One region of the Dyadobacter sp. 676 genome, then DNA from elsewhere that is predicted to be linked to it. Evidence: riboswitches for the same ligand, from Rfam matches in the RefSeq annotation. Region 1 holds a riboswitch; each other region holds the start of a gene.
The links. Region 1 has a riboswitch for cobalamin ahead of metE (5-methyltetrahydropteroyltriglutamate--homocysteine S-methyltransferase). Riboswitches for the same ligand answer to the same signal wherever they lie in the genome.

Region 1 (7,880 bases):
CCGCACTCCCATGACCGTCGTTCTTTCCTACAACGCGCTCCTTTTCGGGAATCCTTTTTACACCGTCGTTGATGCCTACCACGGTCACATTATTCGACTTCAGATATTCCTCAACAGGCCTCGTATAGCCCGCACTTTTATCGATCTGAAACAGGAACGGGATAAACACCGCATACATTTGCGCTTTGGTGCTATCGCGGTAAGCAAGCATTCCCGAAAGGTCCCGCAAATGCGCATTGAGCACTGTCGTATCGGTATAGGCGGTCTGCACAAATTTTTCAAATGTGCTGAATCCCGTATGAGGCAACTGCCAGTAAATGAAATTGGGAAGGTAAAAGCGCTTCACGACGGTCGCCATCGGGCCGGTAAGGTCGGCGTAAGGTTCGGCACCGGAAAGTGTCAGCCCTTTTTCCCGCCCAACTTTCTCTATATCGTTGGGGAAATATTCCAGGATAATCATGTCCGGCTTAACGGGGAAATCCTGCAAGCGCTTTACCTCGTCGCGGGTGTCAGCGCCCGACATTCCGAGGTTATAGACGGTGTATTTGTCGGCGCCCAGTTTAGCTTCCAGCATGTTCGAGAAGCGCTCGTTCACGTCCTTCAACCCATGCCCTGCCGCGAACGAATCGCCGATTACCAGAACCTTCTTTTTCCCCGGCTCATTTTCAATCTCTTTGTCGTGATAGCCCAGCGAGTTTACCGGATGCCAATATTTCTCCCACCAGATCTGCGACGCTTTGGAAAGCACGCCTTCATGGCTTTGCGGCACGTACATGAATATGATTTCCAGGAGAATCAGCACGACAATCAGCGGTGTCACAATCGTCACGATGTTCGCAAGAAGCCCCTTTGCCTTGCTTTTGACCACGCCGTAATAAAAAATGCGGAGTATCTCGATGATCAGCAAAAACCAGAAGGCGAATTTAGCCAGGCGGACGTGCCAGCTGTCGCTTTGAGGGTATCCCGGGTAATCGAACTTGATATGAAATTTGTCCGGATAAAACAGGAAAACAAACAGCAATCCCAGAAACAGAATGCGGACAATACTGGTAACGATTTTAGATGCCATTGCTTCGAGCGCTCAATAAAAGAGGATTAGTCAAGAACGAATTCTTCCTTCCAGTTATCTTTTTCCAGCCATTCGGGCTGCTGTTTTTTATCAAAAATGTAGTTACCAACCACCAGGTAATCCATTTCGGTCCGCATAAAGCACCGATATGCGTCGTTGGGCGTACAAACGATAGGTTCCCCGCGGACGTTGAAACTGGTATTCACGATCACCGCGTAGCCTGTCAACGACTTGAAGGTGTCGATCAATTCGTAGTAGCGCGGGTTGGTATCCCTATGCACCGTCTGGATGCGTGCCGAATAATCGATGTGGGTGATGGAAGGCAGATCGGAACGCTCGAAATAGAGCTTTTCACGTAAGTCCAGAGAGCCGTAGTTCGCCGGCACCGGCTTGCGGCGGCTTTCGGCTACCGGATGGACCAGAAGCATGTAAGGCGAAATCCCATCGTAATCAAAATATTCGGAACAATCTTCCGCCAGCACCGACGGCGCAAATGGCCTGAACGATTCGCGGTACTTGATTTTGAGGTTCAGTTTTTTCTGCATTTCGGCATTGCGCGGATCGCCCAGAATGCTGCGGCCTCCCAATGCGCGCGGCCCGAATTCCATTCGGCCCTGCACCCAGCCCACCACATTGCCTTCCGACAGCACCCGGGCAGTCTCCCGGGCCAGGTCCTTGAAATTTTCGTAGTAGGTATAAACGGCTTTGTACTTCTTGGCTGTCAGCGCTACGTCGAGATCGGAGAACGTCGGGCCGAGGTATGACCCGCGCATGGCGTCGGCCTTCCAGGTAACCTTTCTTTCCTGCCCGAAATAAATATGATAAGCGGCCTGGGCGGCACCCAATGCGCCGCCCGCGTCGCCGGCAGCCGGCTGAATGAAGATGTCTTTGAAAATATTGGCCTTTTGCAGCTTACCGTTTGATACGCAGTTCAATGCGACACCACCCGCCATACAAAGGTAATCCGCGCCGGTAAGACGTTTCGCTTCTTTGGCCATCCTCACCACCGCCTCCTCGGTAATATTCTGAATGGCGAGGCCGAGATTACAATGCACCGCTTCGAGCGCATCTTCCGGCCGGCGGGTTTTGAAACCGAACAGCGCCTCCCATTTGTGCTCGTTGACCATTTTCAGGCCGGTAGCATAGTCGAAATACTCCTGGTTGAGCCACACCGACCCGTCCTCTTTCAGATCGATGAGTTCTTTCAAAATAATATCCTCATAACGTTTGATATCCGGCGAAGATGGATTACCGTACGGCGCAAGGCCCATCAGCTTGTATTCCCCGGAGTTCACCCGGAAACCCAGGAAGTAGGTGAATGCCGAATACAGCAACCCGAGCGAATGCGGAAAGCGAAGTTCTTTGAGGATACTGATATCCTTTCCTTCACCCAGACAGATCGACGCCGTAGCCCATTCCCCCACGCCATCGATGGTCAGAATAGCCGATTTTTCAAATGGGGAAGGGTAGTATGCGCTGGCGGCATGCGAGAGGTGGTGCTCAGGAAAGAGCATTTTCACCTTTTTCTTCTTCTTATCGTAGCCCAGTTTTTCAAGCTCCTCGTTGATGAGCCTTTTCAGGAACATCTTTTCTTTGATCCACACGGGCATCGCCGTCAAAAACGAGCGTACGCCTTTGGGGGCAAATGCATAATAAGTCTCGAGCAATCTTTCAAATTTCAGAAGCGGCTTGTCGTAAAAAACGATTGCATCGAGCTCGTTGATGGACAATCCGCCGTATTCGAGGCAAAAGGCAACCGCGTTGGAGGGAAAACCGGGGTCATGCTTTTTACGAGTGAAACGTTCTTCCTGTGCTGCGGCGACAATTTCGCCATTATCTATAAGAGCCGCGGCCGAATCATGATAGAAAGCCGAGATACCTAAAATTTTCATTAAAGCGTGATTAGAATAATGTGTACAGTTTTGTCCTACACCGTCCAAAAGGCGTGCAAGATAAGCATTTTGAACAAGGCTGCAACCCGCCGCAGGACGTTGATTGCCTTCATAATGTTATTAAGCGGTTCGGAATCAACCAAATAAAGAGCGACGGTAACGAAATGTTAATAGTTTCAATGATGCCTTTAATTCTAATTCGCTAATTCTGAACCACTTCGAATGTGCCCCTAATTTACTACAACAAGTGGTGCCGTATGATAAATTATGCAATCTCATGAGCATAGCGTCGGGCTCCCCGTTCGCCGACGTGGCAGCCAAATGACAACGCTACAAAATTCTGGTAGGCTTATGATGCTCATCGAGCGCCACAAATGTAAAAATTCCGGTCACCGCTTTTTCACGGCTCTCTTCATACATTTTCTCGACAAAAATGTCGACCCGGACTTTCATGCTGGTATTCCCAACCGTTTCAACCCGGCCAACAAGCTCGATAATGGTCCCCGCAGGAATGGGATGTGTGAAATCGATACGGTCGGAAGAAACCGTTACGCACCGCAATCTTGAAAACCGCGTGGCGGCAATGAAAGCGACCTCGTCCATCATCGACAGGGCGGTACCACCGAATAAAGTATCGTAATGGTTGGTGTTATTAGGGAAAACAGTTTTAAAAACGCGTGTTTCCGAGGCGGTGATTTTTTCTTCGAGTGTCAAAATAAATGCTTTAATGTATTGATAACAGGAGTGCGGTTCGATGTGGTCAGGGGTGTCAAGGATAGTCGGGAGTGGTCAGGGGTAGTCATTTATTGTCAGGTATGGTCAGATAATAGTCAGGTATTTTCACCTCTGACGACACTTGACAACACCTGACAATAAATGACCACACCAGCCCACAAACGACCGTCGCTATCCCGCGACTTCGACCGATTCGCGCAGCAAGTTAGCCGCGGAAATCATGTTACGCAAAGCCGCTTCGGTTTCCGGCCATTTGCGGGTCTTCAGACCACAATCCGGATTCACCCACAAATTGCGGGCAGGGATTACCTTCAACGCTTTTTCCAGCAGGAAAACCATCTCGTCGACTGTCGGCACGCGGGGCGAATGAATGTCGTACACACCCGGCCCGATTTCGTTCGGATAATTGAATTGCGCAAAAGCGTCGAGCAGTTCCATTTGCGAACGCGACGTTTCGATGGTAATTACGTCGGCGTCCATGGCCGCGATGGAGTCGATAATGTCGTTGAATTCGGAATAGCACATGTGCGTGTGGATCTGCGTCTGGTCGGCCACGCCCGCGGCGCTCAGGCGGAACGCGTCCACCGCCCATTTCAGGTAGCTCTTCCATGCATGTTTCCGCAATGGTAACCCTTCGCGAATGGCCGGCTCATCGATCTGGATCACTTTGATTCCCGCCTTTTCGAGATCCACCACCTCGTCGCGGATCGCGAGCGCGATCTGAAATGTGGTGTCTTTTCTCGGCTGGTCATCCCGCACAAACGACCATTGCAGGATCGTTACCGGGCCCGTAAGCATGCCTTTCACCAATTTCGTGGAGTTGGCCTGCGCGAACGACGACCATTTCACCGTCATAGGCTCCACGCGCTCGACGTCGCCGTAAATGATCGGCGGCTTCACGCACCGGCTACCGTAGCTCTGCACCCAGCCGTTTTGGGTAAAAACAAAACCCGAGAGCTGCTCGCCGAAATATTCCACCATATCATTCCGCTCGAACTCGCCATGTACGAGCACGTCGATGCCCAACTCTTCCTGCCAGCGCAGCGAATCCACGATTTCCGCCCGAATGCGGGCCTCGTACTCATCCAAAGTCAATGCTCCTTTCTTGAACTGCGCACGGAGCTGCCTCACCTCGTCGGTTTGGGGGAATGAGCCGATCGTCGTGGAAGGGAACAAGGGCAGTTTGAGTTTTTCCAATTGAATGGCCTGCCGGAAGGCGAATGTATTCTGTCGGTTAAAATCCGATTCACGCACTTCGCTAACCCGTGCTTTTACAGCTGGCTTGTGGATCAACGCTGATGTTCTACGGCTTTCGATGGCTTTTTGGTTATCCAGAAATGCGCTGTCATTCGAATAATCGGTCCCGGCGAGCCTCGCCAATGTCGTTACCTCTGCCAGTTTCTGTTTGGCAAACGCCATCCAGTTTTTGATTTCGGGCGTGAGCACCGCTTCGTTCCTTTCCAGGTCCAGGTCATAAGGGCTATGGAGCAGCGACGAGGAAGGTGCGACCCAGATCCGATCCTCTCCCAGTACATTCGCTGCCGTTTGAATCCATTCCAGCGACTTTCGGTAGTCGTTTTTCCAGATATTCCGGCCGTCGACCACCCCTAATGAAAGTTTTTGGGTTGATGCCGTGAATACTTCATCCACCAGGATTTGCGACAAGGTCTCCGCACCGCGCGTAAGGTCGATATGCAATGCGTCCACCGGCAATACGGTAGCGATGCTCAGGTTATCTTCCAGCGGCCCGAAATAGGTTGTTACCAGAATGCGCAGCTTCGGAAGCGTCTCCCGGATCTGGTTATAAGCGCTCAGGAATGCGAGTTTTTCCTTTTCATTCAAATCCAGCACGAGCCCTGGCTCGTCGAGCTGCACCCATTCGGCACCTCTCGCTGCGAGTTCTTTTAATATGGATATATAAACAGGTAGAAGACTGTCCAGCAAGTCGATCCGCTCAAAACCGCCCTCCTTTTCTTTGCCTAAAAGCAAATAGGTAACTGGCCCAAGCAGCACCGGTTTGGTGAGAATGCCTTTTTGCAATGCATCCTCGAATTCCAGCAGCACCTTTTCGGAGTACCGCTTGAACTTCTGGTCTTTCACAAACTCGGGAACAAGGTAATGGTAGTTGGTGTCGAACCATTTCGTCATTTCCATCGCGTTGATATCCAGCCCGTTTTTCTGGTAACCACGGGCCATGGCGAAATAAAGGTCTAGCTCCTTATTGGATTTCCCGTCGAGCAGCTGGTGGTACCGCCCGGGAATCGCGCCTACCATCAGCGACGTATCGAGGACGTGGTCGTACAGCGAAAAATCGTTGGAAGGAATAAGGCCAATGCCCGCATGCTGCTGCGTTTCCCAATTCTGATGGCGGATTTTGCGCGCGACTTTCTGCAATGCATCGCGGTCGATCGCGCCGGCCCAGTACTGTTCGTTGGCCTTTTTGAGTTCGCGAAGGCTTCCCACGCGCGGGTAGCCCAGGTTGTGTGACAACATAACTTTTTGTGTTTAAAGAGTTAATAAAAACCCTGTGAAAACACCCTCCCATCCCGGCAAACGCCTGTTGCGAACGCTGACCGGTACTTCATTCCATGGCGGTAACACACGGCTACCCTGCGAAACGAACAGATACAGTTCCCCCGAACCGGCCGGGAGCCTGTGGTACGCTATAAAATGTGGTAAATCAATGCTTGACTACACTCCACCCGTGAGAGGGAAGCCATTGAGGGTGATGGCAAGTCTCCTGGCTCGTATCATTTCTACCGCCCTTCTCGAAGCGCCGGGACGCTGCAATGGGACGCGAGGGTAAAAACGGGTCCTGAAAACATCAGGACGGATACTTACAGTAGCACGACTGCCCGTGAATTGCACACGGTTCCTTTTTGTTTTGCTTGATTTTGGCTGAGGGATCCAAAAGCAAAAACCACCACCCCGATTGACGGGCGTTCACAAAGAACTGCGTCAAATTTAGGCGGAATGCATATTGCGCAGGAAAGCGCACCTTGATTTAAGTGAAGTGGAGAAAAATTACTGGTTGCGTTAGGATAAAATATCTAAATCAGGCTTGAAATGCTGGCCGGAAAAGTGATTTCGCAAACCCGGATTTAGGGAAATATGTTACGAAATCAACTCCGCAGCATCCGCATCCAAAATAAACTCCGCGTTCAAATGATTCTGCAAAACCGTTGCTGGAAAATCTTTGGAAACGGGGAATGCCAATGCCCGCTGGATAACCGGTGCCTTTGCAGCGCCGGAAGCCAACAGAATGGCCGAACGCGCTTCCAGAATGTGGCGGATACCGACGGTAATGCCGCGTGTGAGGCTGGTCGGCTGTTTGAAATACTTCTGCCCTACCTCGACGGTCACCGGATCGAGCTCCGAAATGTGGGCGTAAGTATCCCAGGGTGTGCCGGGCTCGTTGAGGGCGAGGTGGCCGTTCATGCCTACGCCTAATATAATAAGGTCGAGGCCTCCGAGGCTCTCGACGATTTTATTGATACGGTCGCATTCGGCTTGCGGATCGAAGGCTTTGCCGTCGAAGAAGACGATCTGGTCCGGGCGCAGACCGACAGGTTTCAGGAAATCGCGGTCGAGGAGGTCGCGGCAACTGCCATCGTTGCCGGCGCCGAGGCCAATCCATTCGTCGAGGCCGACGAAAATGCATTTCGAAAAGTCGACACGCCCCTTCTGATTCGCGGCTACCAATGCATCGAACATACCTTTCGGACTACTACCCGACGGGAAGCAAATAACCGATTCGGGCTTGTGGTTCATCAGATCGATTACTCGCTCGGCAGCGGCGGAGCTCATCAGTGCGTAATCGGGGTAAATGCTGATTTTAGGTATCATGAAAAGCGGAGTTTAGGATCTCGGTGCGTCAATCTAAACATTCTTTTTTTCAGACATGAACATTTATCCATAAAAAACTCCAGAAACTGCAAACCCGATCCTAACTTTACCGCGCATTGTTCATTTTACATTATCATTCTACGTCAAATAATGGAATACCGTATAGAAAAAGACACGATGGGCGAAGTGCAGGTCCCTGCCCATGTATACTGGGGCGCCCAGACACAACGCTCGATCCAGAACTTTCCTATCGCACAGGATATCAATAAAATGCCGAAGGAGATCATCAAGGCCTTCGCATACCTGAAAAAAGCCGCCGCTATTACCAACTTTGAAGC
Region 2 (7,880 bases), 3.1 Mb from region 1:
CGTGAAGCCTGCCGAAGCAGCGGACGCCATCAAAAAAGCGCTTGATCCGGCCAACGGAGGTATTATCGCTACACAGGAGCAAAGCGCGCTGTTCCGTTGGCTTCCTTCGCCGCCCAACAACAACCCGATGAACCAGGCATTCAAGATACGGGTCGATTTCTCAATGTCGAAGCCGTTTATCGATTACCTCAAACAATATGACGATCCGAGGCTGCCTGTATTTGCCCAGCCGCTGTTGAATTCCGGCAACTATGTGGGCGAAGCATACGGGCTGGAAAGCGGCGATGCCAGCTCTAATGGCGATCCGACCCTCGTGAGCTTGCCTGCCAACTATGCCGTCGGTGCAACGGCCCCGACTATCTGGCTCGATCTGGCGGAAGTAAAATTCATGCTCGCCGAAATCCTGGCCCGCGACCTGAAAGTGGGGCTCACCGGCACTGCCGCACAGTATTATCAGGAAGGTATCGCTGCGTCCATGCGCTTTGCGGGCGTGCGCGAAGAAAACATTGCCGCCTACCTCAAAAAAGTGCCCTACAATACCGCGAAATGGAAGGACTGCGTCGGCTCCCAGAAATGGATAGGAATGTACACCCAGGGCATCCAGGGCTGGCTGGAACGCCTCCGCCTCGATTTCAGGGACCCTAATACCGGCAAGGCCATCTTCGCCCTTCCCGCCGACGGGTCCCTCGACCCCGACGTAACGGACGTCTCCCGGCGTATGAGCTACCCGCTCGTAGAAGCATCGCTCAACGGTACGCATTACCGGACGGCGCTCGAGAAGCTGGGAGGGAGGAATAGCAAGGGCGTGAAGAATTGGTGGGATAAGTACTGATTGATAACAAATTACCCCAATCGGTTGGTAAAACCGATTGGGGTAATTTGTTAGAAACGCTTCATATACCGAACCGATAATGCCCTTCCGGACAGATTGTAGCCCCGTTTTTCGTAGTAATTTTCGTCCGTGACATTGTTTAGTTTCAGGGCAATGGTGTGACCGCCCGTAATTTTGAACTGGGCAACGAAGTCAAGCACCATGTACTGCGGATATTCGATTTCAGGATTGGCCGGATCGGTATAATCGATATCTTTTCTTGTCCCGATCGCCCTGCCGGAAAGGCGCAGTTGCAGCCACTTCAAATTGTCGTAGGCCAGTCCGAAATTGAAAGTATTGCGGGCGACATTCTGTATATCACGACGAACCTCGGAGGCGTCGGTACCGACGATGAGCTCCCTGGCTTTAATTATGGAATTGCCGTTCCAGAATGCTTTTAAAGAATAGCGGTAATCGCTCTTCGCCCCGAAATCGTAGGAAATCTCGGTTTCGATGCCGCAGATTTCCGCATCGGCCGCATTCACGAATGTGGCCCTGGAAGTGATTATATCCCCATTCCCCAAAGGCTCGTTCACGGTTTTGATGATCTTGGCTATGCGGTTGTCGACTTTGGTGGTATAAAACGTCACATTAGCTGCGAGCCCGGATTGCGGTTTGTTCAAATCCAGACCCAGGTCCCAGCTCAGGCTGCTTTCGTTTTTCAGATCGGGATTACCGGCGGTGACGGCAATACGGCCCCTGGAATCGCGGATTTCGTTGTAACCGGCTACGCTATATGCATCGGTTGTAACGAACGCGCGGCCGATATTAGCTTTCACGCGTAGCGAAGGCATAAGCGCGTAAGTAATGCCGAGACTGGGGCTTGCGAATGGCGTTGTTTTCCGGCCCGCCTTATAGGTGGGTAACAACGGTGTTTCGCGGACGTCGAATGTAATGTGATCCAGACGAATACCCGGTTGCAGTGTCAGTTTACCCGCATTCAGCAACGCCTGTCCGAAGAATGCGCTCGAAATGAGGGCGTACCGGGGCTGGGTAGGTGCGCGCTCGGTAGTGTCGTTGTTCCAGCGGCGGCTGTCCGTGGATGCGTCGAGGTAATCGTAACCCAGTATCACCGAATGCCGGCCCACTTTCCAGACATCCTTTACCTGAATACCTTTCCATGCATTATGCCCCTGCGCGGAACGGAACGGCACCACCGGTTTGCCGGACACATTCTGTGTGTAATTAGCCGTATTTTCTTCCGCGGCATAAACCTTCACGCCCGGGCTATGCCGACCGATCCGTCCGCTGATCGAAACGTCCAATGACTGCCGGTCGACGTCCTTGGTGCTGGCTTCCGTGCTCCCCGACGACAGTTCTCCCGGCGATTCCACGTCCCTGGCCTGGAACTGTTCCCCGCGCACATCCACACGCCAGTGGTCGTTGATCTGATAACCAAGCCGCAACGTGCCTGAAAAGTAATGCAGTTTTGTAAAAGGCCTTCGCGTGCCGTCGCCGCTGGTTTCGTCGGTTTCGACGGCGGGGCGGTCGTTGTAGTTTTTGGTTGCGTGTTTGTAGCCAAATGCATTCCGAAGCCAGTTGTCCTTCCCGATTTTGTAATCCTTCGATCTTTCGAGATAGCTGAAACTCAAATCGTAATCGAGTTTGGAAGTGATGTTTCCGCCCGTATTGACGCCGGCCTGCAACGTTTTAAAACTACCGTATTCCACAAAAGCATTACCTCCCGGCGCACCTTTGGAGCGTTGCGTGACGACATTAATCACGCCGCCCATCGCCTGTGAGCCATAGAGCGACGATGCCGGGCCTTTCAGCACCTCGATGTGGTCGATACCATTCAGGTTGATCTGAGACAGGTTCGTAGCGCCGGCGGGACGGCCGTCTATCAGGAGCAGCGTCCGCTGGTTCAGTCCCGAAAACTGGGGCCGGAAGCCCCGGATACCGATGCCGGACGAAAGATTTGGATATTGAATGACGTCCACCGCCGCCGTCTTCCGCACGATGTCTGTCAGATCGGCGGAGGGTGTCATTTCAATATCTTCCCGGGAAACGAGGTCGAGCTTCTGCGCTATCTTTTCTTTTCTGGTTTCAAAACGTGTCGCGGTAACCACGACCGGGTCGAGCAATTTGCGGCCCGACGAATCGGCGTTGTTTTCCTGGGCCAATGCCGTAGAAAATGCCGTGAGGGAAAGCAGCATTCCGGCGAGCGGAATGCGGGGAATCTGATAAAATTGGGTCTGCATTACTAAAATCGGAAGATTCATAAAGAGTTATTGCCCCGATCAGGATCGAAAATATGCCCACGAGGTAGTTGACGATCGTCGGGAAACGTTCGCGTTTGCCGGCAAAACGGCCGATGGAAAATGCGAAAAAGTAGCCGTAAGCCGACATGGACAGGATAATACCTACGCTTTGCAGGACAATAATCCATATGGCCGTCACGGCGTCGCGCGCGGCGAGGGTAAGCGCCACCGCACATGCCCCGCCCGTACCAGCGAGGCCATGCACCATCCCGACCCAGAATGAACGGCTTACCCGTCGGCCTTCCTGACCGGCGGCGGCGTCCTTCCTGAAGTTCCTGCGGATGGCCAGCAAGCCCAGCCATATCATGAGCGGCCCTACCACCAACTCGACCTGATCGGCGACCCGCAGCGATAAAGTGGATTTAAGCAACAGGACGAGAACGGCAAATAAAATCAGCGTAAATGAATGTCCTAACGCCCAGTGCGACGATCGCCAGATGAGCTTCCAGCGTTGCGCGGGGCTTTTGTTCTCTTCCGTCGCCAGGACGGAAACCGCAGCCATATGGTCGGGTTCGAAGGAATGCTGCACACCCAGGAGCAGCGAATCAAGGAGCAGATAATGAATCATTTAGATTTCCACATAAATTAAAAAATAACTTATGGGGAGAATGCAGGGAGTAGCGTGGCCGCCATGCAGCCTGCCGTTTCCTCTTGCCTTTCTTCCCGAAAGCAAAACCGGATCATTCAACGGCAGGTCTTCTGGCTTGTTCAGATCGCTGGGCCTTCCCGGAAGTAATGAGTGAATGAGACAATGAGTGAATGTTTCGCTATTGAAAATATTCACTCATTCACACATTCGCTCATTCGTGTTCCAGTGGCATCAGCCAGGATCTTGATATGGTGAACTTACAGCAGCGGGTACTGCTCCGGATTTGCACCGGATTCCCTTTTAATCGCGCCGGCGGCGCGAACCGATGAATGCGCAAAGCTATGGTTTTTTGATGGAGATAAACACAAAAAACAGGCGAATTACCTAACTTTACGCCAGAAAAAGTTCTTTAACATACTTCTCCAACAGGAAAGGGTATTGCATATCGATGCAGTCCAGGGGAATCGTCGGAATCACCCATTTGGTGAAAATCACGAGCTGTCGCGCAACTGTGAGGGTGATAATTTTGAATGATTGAATGACTGAATAAAATATTCGGTCATTCAATCATTCAGTCATTCAAAATTATCCCAAGCCAGAACACCTGTCCCTTCCTTGTTGACAATGCTTTCGCGGTATGAAGCAGGGTCTGATTTGGATATTCGTCGGGTTTTCGCCCGATTACCGGGTGTATTAATGCCCGGGAATGCCTTTCTGTTTTTCTGCCGATTATTTCGTTCGACCGGTCGGCGCATCTCAAATTCTGATATTCCGAATGCCCTGCTGCCGGGAGGGCCGTGACTGCTGTGGATGATGTTTCGGAGCCCCGGTTATTGGCCGGCCGGGAAGCGTTTGGCTGGTTTTGAGCGTTTGTTTTTGCCATAATCGGAAATAGTAAGGGTTTAGCCTGAAAAGAGTAAGTATCTGAAATACAACCACATTGTGAACAACCCGAAATCCAGCTTTCTCATTTCAGCGCCTTCGAGCAGTTCGGGCAAGACAACCCTGACTTTGGGCCTTTTGCGTGCATTACGGAATCGCGGGCTGGCGGTACAGCCGTTCAAATGCGGGCCGGATTATATCGATACCATTCACCATTCGGCAGCGGCGGGGCGGCCCTCCCTGAACCTGGATACGTTCATGGCCTCGGACGCCCACGTGCGTGAGGTGTATCGGCATTACGCGTCGCGAACGGACGTGAGTGTGGCCGAGGGCGTGATGGGGCTTTTCGACGGAGCCGATAAAATGCGCGGAAGCAGTGCCGAAATAGCGGCTTTGCTCGATATCCCGGTGGTGCTGGTAATCAATGCGCAGTCGATGGCTTATTCGGCGGCACCGCTGATTTACGGTTTGAAGAATTTCGACGCCAGGATACGGGTCGTTGGAGTGATTTTCAATTTTGTAAATACCGGATCGCATTATCGGTTTTTGCAGGACGCATGCGCGGATGCAGGCGTGGAAGCTTTGGGGTATTTGCCCAAAAATGAGGCGTTATACATTCCATCAAGGCATTTGGGCCTGCATATCTCTGCCGGAACGGACTATGAACAGATTATCGAAGGGCTGGCGGAAATGATCCCCCGAACGATCGATATCGATCGCTTGCTGCAAATTGCGTGTTTTGGTCATTGTTTTGAAAGCCAGGACGTTGTATGGCCTCCGGCGCACTCGGGGCTGTCTTATGGCAAATCTCCGAACCTGCGCATAACGGTTGCGCGCGACGACGCTTTTACCTTTTTGTATCATCAGAATGTGGAGGTTTTGAAGGCATTCGGGAAAATAAGCTGGGTCAGTCCGCTGAAAGACGTCGCATTGCCCCCGACCGACCTGCTGTATTTGCCCGGCGGTTATCCCGAGCTGTTCGCGGAACGGCTGTCGGAAAACCGGTCGATGCGCGCAAGCATTCGTGATTATTGCGAAAACGGGGGGCTGACCTATGCCGAATGCGGCGGAATGATGTATCTGGGAAAATCGATAGAGACGGATTCCGGAAGCATTTTGGAGATGGCGGGCGTGCTCGATTGTGAAACTACTTTACAGGGAGCGAAAATGACGCTGGGCTATCGGACAATGTATTGGAGCGGACTGGAAATCGGCGGTCACGAGTTTCATTATTCCAGTTTCAAAAGCCGGAATATACACGTCGAACCCGCGCAGATCGCTAATGCGCGGGGAGTGCCGGTTGAAACCGGTTTTTTCAGGTGCCGCAACACATTCGCTTCCTACGTACACCTTTACTGGGCCGATAAGCCCCAATTTATTCAATACCTTATCAACAAATCCCGAAGCCAATGGACGGACAGTCTGCGATGAAACGTCAACGCGTAACCCGTTCGGACGGGAAATCCATTAACCTGGTGCAGCGGCGGGGCCACCTTTCGTATTGCTATAATGCGTGCTGCTGCGGACGGACCGATCGCGGCTATGCGCCGGTTCCGGTTGGATTGTACAAGAGCGAGTGGCTGCGGCGGAAACTGCGGAATGTGGTGCATATGACCAAAGGTGGCTGCCTGGGGCCGTGTACGCTGGCAAATGTGGCTACGCTGCTGTTCGACGGGCATTCGGTGTGGTTTCATTCCATTAACTACGAGTGGCAGATCATCGCGATTTTTGATTATATCGAAAGTATGGTCAAAGCCGACCGGTACCTGGTGCCGCCGGCGGACCTGGCCGAATATGTATTTCAATTTTATACCTGGAAGGGGTCCGGAGCCTTCACCGAACTCGGGCAAACCGCCCTTCCGGCGGACGGGATCGTCTTCCTCACGCACGCGGATACCGACTTGCTTACGCTCGACCGCGCATTGCAACTTCTGCCGGACGATTTTCCCAAAACAACCGGCATTGGCCTGACGGCGCTCAGGAGCGAGGAGCAAATGCAGCAGCTTTTACAACGGGAAATCGGGGAGGCTAAAATCATAATAGTCCGTATTCACGGGCGACTGAGCAGCATTCCGGGTTTCAATGAACTGGTGAAAAGGGCTGGCGAGCGGGGGCAACATTTCATCGTCGTGAGCGGCACAGGCGAGTTTAATCCTGAATTCGCGGCGGTGTCAACGGTTTCTCCGGCGGTTTTGCACGAAACACTGGCCTATTTGCAGGCGGGAGGGTACAATAACCTGATCGCGCTTCTCAGCTATCTGTCGGATCATTTGCTCATGACCGGCTTCGGTGCCGACGCACCGGTACATTTGCCCGAGCACGGCATTTACCATCCCGATTTGCCCGAATATGCCGACCCGACCGATTGGCTGAAATACCGCGACCCTTCATTGCCAACGATTGGCATTACTTTCTACCGGGCACATTGGCTCAGCGGTAATACCGCCTTTGTGGATGCGATGATCCGTTCGCTGGAAGACAGGGGCGTGAATGTGCTGCCCGTTTTTACGTCGTCGCTCAAATCCATCGATCCGCAAACGGGCAAGCCGCAGGCGTTCGGCTATTTCAGGAGGGAAGCAGGAATGGGGATCGATGTATTGGTCAACACTATTTCCTTCGCGATGACCGACCTCGGGCCCGCCGTGCAAAGCAGCGAACCGCCCGGTGCATTGCTGGATTTGAATGTGCCTGTGTTGCAGGCCATCACCAGCGGGATGAGCCTTGGGCCGTGGGAATCGTCGGCCCGCGGGCTGAACCCGCTTGATACCGCGATGAATGTGGCCATCCCGGAATTTGACGGCCGCATCATTACAGTACCGGTTTCTTTTAAGGAGAAAGGAAAGGAGGTTCGTGGCTATATTCCGCTGGAAAACCGGGTTGAGCGAGTTGCCGGTTTGGCTATTCGTTTTGCGAGATTGAAATATTTGAAGAATGCCGATAAAAAGGTGGCATTCATTTTGACGAATTCCAATACCAAAGCTTCCCAAATCGGGAACGCAGTGGGACTCGACGCGCCCGCATCCTTGCTTCTTATCCTTGAAGCGATGCGGGACGAAGGTTACAGGATCGACAACCTGCCAGCAACGGGTACCGAACTGATCCATGCATTGATAGATCTCTGCGCCTACGACGCCGATTATCTCACAGCCGGTCAGCTAAGCCGGGCCGCTGCGCAAGTTCCGGCCGACCGATACGAAGACTGGTTTAGGGATTTACCCGAGCCTGTCCGTCAGAAAATGTTGAAACAATGGGGTCCGCCACCGGGTGAAACCTATGT
Region 3 (7,880 bases), 1.5 Mb from region 1:
AATAACCGGCTCAATTCGGACGCTCATAACCTTGTGAGGAATATCAACAACCAGCTTCGCAAGAACAGGCGGATTCTGCAGGAATTATGTCCGGACGATAAATCAAAAACAACCAAGCACATTTTGTTGTCGAAAGGCTTTGATTTCAACCTCATTACCAACGTCCGGCCGACGCTTAAAGGCAGCATTTACCACTTTGTTTACGATTACGGTTACCTCGAACTGGACAACGATTTTTATCTGATCGTACGGGATAAACGATTGGAGAAATAGATATTTTTGCAGGAATTCAAACTACCACCGATGAAAAAAGTAAGCCTCAGCGATTCCGGTCCGAAAGTTTCGGAAGCAATTTATGGTTTCTGGCGATGGACCGACGAGGGCGCCGCTACCACCTCGCAAATCGAAAAGACAGTTAACCTGTGCCTCGATCTCGGCATCAATACATTCGACCATGCTGACGTTTATGGCGACCATACCATCGAAGAGCATTTCGGCAAAATCATCAGCAACAAGTCGTTCAAGCGGGAAGACATCGTCCTGTTCAGCAAATGTGGCATCAGAACGTCGGATGATAAATATTTGACATATTACGATAACTCGCGCGAGCACATTATCAACAGCATCAATGGCTCGCTGAAAAGGCTCAAAACCGATTATCTGGATATTTTCCTGCTTCACCAAAGCGACTTGCTGGCAGACCCCGAGGAAACCGCCATGGCATTGGCGGAAATCGTCACTTCGGGAAAGGCCAAACACATAGGCGTCGCCAACTTCACCGTATTTCAGCATCAGCTGCTCGCGTCGTATCTGCGGATACCGATCGTAACCAACCATATCGAGCTTAACCTGATGAACACGACGGCCATCGAGGACGGCCGCATCGACTTCATCAAGCAGAGTTTTAGCAAGCCGCTCGCCTGGGCACCCCTGGCAGGCGGAAAAATCCTGCACGGCACCGACGAAAAGGCCGTTCGCCTCAGGGCCAAACTGGACGAAGTCGGTAAGAAATACGATGCCAATATCGAGCAAACGGCGGTTGCGTGGCTCATGAAACTGGGTACATTACCCATCATCGGGTCGCTTTCGGAAACCCGGATCCGAAATGGCGCCAGCGCTTCGGAAATCAAACTGAGCCGGGAAGACTGGTACGAAATTTACCAGGTCGTTGGAAAATAAAGTAATGGGCATTGCCGGACGATGCCCTTTACCAGAAATAATTCACTCTGTTCAATACTATCGCCTACTTCAATCATTCCCCCCCCGGGGTGCATCCGCGCGTATTATGACATTTGTCCGGATGTCAGGTTTACCCGAGTTTTAGCGCGCCCCTGTGCGGGAGTCAATCTTTCAGCTGCTTGGCGTCCAGCTTTCTGATAATTTCCTTTTTGTTAAAAAGCAGCCGCCACACGGCAAAGGTGGTATCCTGTCCTGCCATGCATTTCTTGCAAATAATACTCTCCGCCGAAACAGGCGCATTGTAGACCAGCAGCGTATCATTGAGCTGCTGTAAATTGTCACCTGCCTGCGTATTACTTCTGGCGCTGTAAGCATAAGCATCCAGAATTTCCCGCTCTTTCGGGTACAACCTGGCACTTTTCAGATCATTGGTACCAAGCAATTGAACCCGGACACCGTATTCCTTCTGCAACGCCGCGACGACCGGAATACCGCCGGGATCCTGGCAATGCTTCCAGGCCCGTACCGGGGTTCTTTTCAAGTTCGCTTTTCAGTGCTTTTTCGGCAATTTGCGCAATTTTTTTCCCCATTCGTCAGCCGACGAGACCAGCTGAACATTGGTAACCCGTTTGATTTGCGAGGCTTTAATCTCGCGGTTCAGTTCTTTCGTGTTCTCGATACGATTGTTTTTTAAATCGCAACCACACAGTGTACCGGCTAATGCTGCGACAAATATTATCTGTTTCATTTTTCAAATTATTAATCTGATTAATCAAACGGCATCCGATATGGACCGCCCCGGCCTCTTGAAACCATTCATTTAGCTAAAATGCGTATCTTTGTGCCCCGAATGCGTCGTGCCAAAGATATTCAATAAAGATGATCGATAAATTAGAAGCTATAAAAGAACGGTTTGAAGAGGTTTCCCAGCAAATCATACAGCCGGAAGTTGTCTCTGATTCCGCGCGTTATTCCAAGATCAGCAAGGAATATAAAGACCTGGGCAAGATCGTGGAGCACTACGCGCTCTATCAGAAATTGCAAAAGGACATCGCCGGCACCAAAGAACTTATAGCGACTGAAAAAGACGAAGATCTTCGTGAAATGGCCAAAGAGGAGCTCGACGAGCTCGTTCCGAAGCTGGAAGAACTGGAACAGACCATCAAGGAATTGCTTATCCCCAAAGATCCGAACGACAGCCGCAATATTATCCTCGAAATCCGGGGCGGTACGGGCGGCGACGAGGCCGCGATATTCGCCGGCGACCTTTTCCGCATGTACCAGCGTTTCTTTGAAAAAATGGGCTGGCGGTCATCGGTAATGGACTATACCGAAGGTACCAACGGCGGTTACAAGGAGATCATTTGTAAAGTCGAGGGAGAGGATGTGTATGGCAAAATGAAGTTCGAATCGGGCGTGCATCGTGTGCAGCGCGTACCTGCTACCGAATCGCAGGGCCGCATCCATACATCGGCTGCTTCTGTGGCCGTACTGCCGGAGGCCGAGGAGGTGGATGTACAGATCAACATGAACGATATTCGTATCGATACTTTTCAATCGTCCGGCGCGGGTGGGCAATCGGTTAACACCACTTATTCGGCGGTTCGCTTGACCCATATTCCTTCCGGGCTTGTGGTAAGCTGCCAGGATGAACGTTCACAGCTCAAAAACAAGGAACGCGCATTGAGTGTTCTTCGCTCGCGCTTGTACGAAATCGAATTGAAAAAACACAACGACGCAATTTCGTCGCAACGTAAGTCGATGGTGGGCAGCGGCGACCGGTCCGACAAAATCCGGACTTACAATTACCCGCAAAGCCGCATTACCGATCACCGCATTGGTTACACCGTCTATAACCTTCCGGCTGTAATGGAAGGCGATATTGCCGAATTGATCGAGAAACTGCGCATTGCCGAAAACGCGGAGAGGATGCAGGAAGGGGAAGTCGTTTAAGCTTTGCCCCCGCATAGCCGATACAAGCGTTCCGCTATCTATTTCGAAGGATACAAGGTTCCGTAAGTCTTCACCTTATAGCTTTCGAAATCCTGCTTTTTGTGGTAGTCTTCTCCAAAAAAGGTGATAATCTGGTGAAACTCCTTTGCCTTCAGATAACCCGGAAGCGGCTGGATCATATTGAAATGATCGTCCAGAAAAACGGTCGTGGGGTAGCTCGGCTGGTTATTGGTTAATGCCAATGCGATCTCGTTGATACCGCGGCCACCCTGTGCAAGATATTTGAACTGCTTGTCTCCCAGTTTGATCGTCTCCTTCTGCTCGGCATCGAGCTTCACGGCGTAATACTTTCGGTTGATATAATCGGTTACAGCCTTGTCCCTGAACGTTTCACGATCCATTACCTTGCACCAGCCGCACCAATCCGTATAGACGTCGATGAGCACCTTGCGCGGTTCTTTCTGGATCTTCGCGAACGCCTCCTCGATGGTTAGCCATTGAATGCCTTCGGCCGGCTTTTTACCGGTATCGGCCTTGAAACCGGCCAGAAACACCAGCATTACCGGAAATATTAACAGCGATGACAGGAGTCGTTTCATGGCATTTTTCTAGATTTCATTTTGTAAACAAATCTGATATACAAATTGTTGCCAGCCCCTTTCACCTCCAAACAGCATCCCCATGGAAGCCAGCAAAATCATCCCAATTTTACGCATTTTTGACGAAACCAAAGCACGCGAGTTTTACATCGACTGGCTGGGCTTCCAGATAGACTGGGAGCACCGGTACTCCGACGATGCGCCACTTTACATGCAGGTTTCGCGCGGCGGCCTGACGCTCCATCTCTCGGAGCATCACGGAGACAGCACTCCCGGTGCGAAAATATTTGTCGAATGCACCGGTGTACGGGCTTTTCATAAAGAGCTGAACAACAAGCAATACAAATACAACCGTCCCGGCCTCGAACACGAACCCTGGGGCGCTCTTTCGGTAACGGTAATCGACCCTTTTATGAACCGGCTGGCATTCAACGAACGGCTTTAAGCGCTTTTGGTTTTGGCAAACGATACCAGGATCCCGCCCGCGATGATCAGCAACATGCCCGTCAGCATCGACAGCGACGGGATCGCTTCACCCATCAGAAAGCCTATCAGCACAGAAAAAAGAATATTGGAATAGCCCACAGCGGCCACGCGCCCGGCTTTGTCGTAGGTAAAAGACTGCGTCAGCATTTTCTGGCCCAGCAATGCAGTCAATCCCAAAGCCAGGAAACCCAGCCACTGCCAGGTATTCTCCGGCCATTTGAATGTCCCGATCAGAAAGTCCAGATGTTCCATTGGATAATAGGTCCCGGCTACCATCGACAAAACAGGCATTACAATACCACTAAGCATGAATGACAGAATAATGGCGCGCGTATCGTACACCACGCCCAGTTGCCGGATCGAGAGATAGGAAACCGCCGTCAGCAATGCATTGCCCAAACCGAGTGCGTTGTCCCGCAACGACGAAGAAAGATCCGGCCGGAATACAAACAAAATGCCCGTGAACCCCACAAAGATCGCCATCCATTCCTTGGAATTCAGCGTTTCACCAATGAGCAGCCAGGAAAAAAGCGCGAGAAATATGGGATAGGTGTATTGATAGGTCGATGCGCGTCCGAGACCCAGCGTCTGGATCGCGTAAAAAAGCATATAAAGCGATAAAGTACCAACTATGCCTCTGAAAACGAGCAGCCCGAGCTTGCCTCCCTCCTGCTTCAGCGGCCGTTGCCATATACTGCTGATGATGAAAACCACCCCGACGATGTTCCTGAAAAACACCAGTTCCACAATGTGGAATTCCCTGCCGAGCCATTTTGAGATCGCCGAGGTGAGCGAAAAGAAAAATGCCGCGCCCAGCATGAGGTAAATGCCTTTCAGGGGCGACGGGTTCGGGGAATTTTCAGCAGGAGTGGCCAAAAGCATTCAGAATTTGGCGCAAAGATAGCGGTTATCGCAAAGAACCGAAAGTCGGAGGAAATGTCTAACTTTGCGCCCGCTTGGTGCCATATGCTGCTTCTGTTCAGCAATTAGGCTTAAAAGGGAATTCCGCGCGAACCGGAAGCTGTCCCCGCAACTGTTAGTCTGCCCAAACGTGCCCGCACTCCATGCCACTGTTTCAAAAACGGGAAGGCGCCGGACACGAACGACGAGCCAGGAGACCTGCCAGAGCATTTGATCGGACCGTTTTCGGAGGAAAGACAGAAGATCGCCGCCAATCGCAGTGAAACAGGGTGCTAACCAACCGGAGATTTCTGATTAAACCAGTATTATGGGCAAGCGTGGCTTTCGCATCGCCCGCTCATGCGCAAACCGACTCCATCGCACTCGAAACAGTGACCGTCAGGGGCTTTGTACCGGAACGTTTCATGAGTGGCCTCAAAATCCAGGCGATCGATTCGGCGATGCTCGCGCAGGCGCGTTTCCAGAACATCAGCGACGTACTTTCGACATTTACGCCTATCGCTTTTAAAAATTACGGTCCGGGGCAACTGGGTACTGCTTCATTCAGAGGCACGTCCGCGAATCATACGGCAGTTCTCTGGAATGGGCTGAATATTAATGCTCCCACACTTGGCCAAACCGATTTTTCCACTATCCCTGTGGCGGGTTTCGACAGGCTTTCCGTTCAATTCGGGTCGGCCGCGAGCATTGTAGGGTCCGATGCGGTCGGAGGAAGCATCCTGCTGGGCAGTGATGTACCCAAAAGCCCTTTTCACATATCCATCGGAAGGCAGGAAGAGAGTTTTGACAATCGCCAGACCCGGGCGGATATTCGCTACGTAACGGTTTTAAACAGGCAATGGTCGTTTTCGGGAAAAACGGCGGTTTACGACGGCCGGATGAACAACAATTACCGGAATCCCGTGCGAAAGGGTTACCTGCTTTTGCCTACCGAGACTTTCCAGAAAGGCATTGTACAGGATTTATTCCTGCAAGCTAAAAACGACCGGGAAATTTCTGCGCACGTGTGGCTCACGGATAACAAACTAACCTTAACGCCCGACGACGAACAGGGCCGGGAAATGACGCGCACGACAGCCTATCGCACCATGCTTCGCTATCGGGTGCGCTCGCTCACATTACGAACAGCATGGGTACGCGACATAATCGACTATGCCAAGGGCGACCTTTCACAACCCGATCATTCCGTAACGGATAAAATCGCCACGCGGATCGAGAATGACTTTTCGTTGCGCCCGGGAGCTAAGCCCAATCCGTTGTCCATCAAAACCGGGAGCGAATGGACGCACTATCGCTCGCGCGTGCCCGGCTATGTGTACTCGCCCGTGGCTGAAAACCGGACAGACGTTTTTTTGCTTACCCGCTGGCAGCCTGCCTCCCGAATCACGGTTTCCGTCAATCTCCGGCAAGGATTTGTTACCGGATTTAACCCGCCATTCACGCCGTCCGCCGGTGTGGAGCATCGTTTGATCCGGAAAAAACTTTATAATCTCTCCCTGAAAGGTTCATACGGGCGCAGCTACCGCGTCCCTACTCTGAACGAACGCCACTGGAAAGGCCTCGGTAACCCGGATATCCGCCCGGAAACGGGATGGAATAAAGAAATTGGAATAGAACAAACATTGAAATCCACGTCGGGAAGCACATGGCGGGCTTCGGTGACTCTTTACCATAACCGCGTTAAGGACTGGACCTACTGGAATCCGTCCAGAAGTTACCGTGTCGAAAACCTGCAACAGATCCTGGCCCGCGGGGTCGAACTGCAAACGAATTACCTGCATACAACGGAGCTCCGGCAAGCCGGGGTGGATGCCGGTTATGCATTTAACCGGAGCAGCCAGGAAAAGGCTTACGATAATTACTCCGAAGAAATCGTTGGCAAGCAGCTTGTTTTTGTGCCGGAGCATACGGCCTATGTCAATGCATTTTTTCAGCATAAATCCACCCGCATTACCGGACAGTTCCAGGCAGCCAGCCGACGTTACACAACATTCGATAATTCACAGTTTCTCGATGGCTATGGTTTGGTAAATCTCCTGGCCGAAACAACCATCTCCCTTGGTAAGGTAAGGGGCCGCATACAGGGACAGATCCGCAATCTGACCAACACGTTTTATTTAAATGTCAGAAATAATGCGATGCCGGGAAGAAGTTTTGCATTAAGTTTAACTTTTAGTTACGATTCTCAATAAATCAATGAAAATGAAAAAACAGTTAGCCAGTTCATTAGCAGTAGTTTTTACAGCCCTGGGAGCATGGTCGTGCGACCAGAGTGACCCGGCTCCGAAAGGGGATTTCGTGAGTGGTGTTTTTGTAATGAATGAAGGTAATTTCCTGCAAAATAACGGCGCTATCTCCTTTTTTCCCCGTGAAAACAACACCGCCAACGCCGACATTTTCGCCGCAGTCAATGGAAAAGCGCTGAATGGCGGGGTGCAGGACTATACGGCGTCGGGAGAACAAGGCATCATCCTGGTCGACAATTCCTCGGCGGGCCAGGACAAAGTACAGTTCGTTAACCGGTATACTTTCAAAGACGAAGGAGTCATCGGAGCGCCCGACATCGAGAATCCCCGGGAAGTTGTAATCGCCGGCAGAAAAGCATATGTGTCGTGCTGGGGCACCAACGCCGACTACAAATACAGCACCGGTTATATTGCGGTGATCGATATAAATACAAAAAAGGTGACCAAGAAAATCGACATCGCGAAAGGACCAGAAAACCTGGTTCTGAGCAATGGA

Region 2: another riboswitch for cobalamin. It lies ahead of ABV298_RS05675 (hypothetical protein); the one in region 1 lies ahead of metE (5-methyltetrahydropteroyltriglutamate--homocysteine S-methyltransferase).
Region 3: another riboswitch for cobalamin. It lies ahead of ABV298_RS12405 (TonB-dependent receptor); the one in region 1 lies ahead of metE (5-methyltetrahydropteroyltriglutamate--homocysteine S-methyltransferase).

Annotation. Positions count from the first base shown of each region.
Region 1 covers NZ_CP159289.1:4,303,977-4,311,856, reverse strand. Annotated here, with positions in the region: gene ABV298_RS19355 (SGNH/GDSL hydrolase family protein) at 1-1,069, opposite strand, end outside; gene ABV298_RS19350 (carbamoyltransferase) at 1,096-2,961, opposite strand; gene ABV298_RS19345 (acyl-CoA thioesterase) at 3,292-3,675, opposite strand; gene metE (5-methyltetrahydropteroyltriglutamate--homocysteine S-methyltransferase) at 3,868-6,189, opposite strand; cobalamin riboswitch at 6,409-6,636, opposite strand; gene ABV298_RS19335 (glucosamine-6-phosphate deaminase) at 6,811-7,542, opposite strand; gene fumC (class II fumarate hydratase) at 7,693-7,880, shown strand, end outside.
Region 2 covers NZ_CP159289.1:1,231,195-1,239,074, reverse strand. Annotated here, with positions in the region: gene ABV298_RS05685 (SusD/RagB family nutrient-binding outer membrane lipoprotein) at 1-832, shown strand, start outside; gene ABV298_RS05680 (TonB-dependent receptor) at 883-3,027, opposite strand; gene ABV298_RS05675 (hypothetical protein) at 2,918-3,700, opposite strand; cobalamin riboswitch at 3,804-4,063, opposite strand; cobalamin riboswitch at 4,138-4,348, shown strand; gene ABV298_RS05670 (cobyrinate a,c-diamide synthase) at 4,664-6,034, shown strand; gene ABV298_RS05665 (cobaltochelatase subunit CobN) at 6,013-7,880, shown strand, end outside.
Region 3 covers NZ_CP159289.1:2,772,455-2,780,334, forward strand. Annotated here, with positions in the region: gene ABV298_RS12365 (hypothetical protein) at 1-273, shown strand, start outside; gene ABV298_RS12370 (aldo/keto reductase) at 304-1,179, shown strand; gene ABV298_RS12375 (hypothetical protein) at 1,343-1,720, opposite strand; gene ABV298_RS12380 (hypothetical protein) at 1,730-1,927, opposite strand; gene prfA (peptide chain release factor 1) at 2,059-3,132, shown strand; gene ABV298_RS12390 (DUF255 domain-containing protein) at 3,171-3,731, opposite strand; gene ABV298_RS12395 (glyoxalase superfamily protein) at 3,814-4,176, shown strand; gene ABV298_RS12400 (DMT family transporter) at 4,173-5,099, opposite strand; cobalamin riboswitch at 5,158-5,359, shown strand; gene ABV298_RS12405 (TonB-dependent receptor) at 5,456-7,330, shown strand; gene ABV298_RS12410 (DUF5074 domain-containing protein) at 7,341-7,880, shown strand, end outside.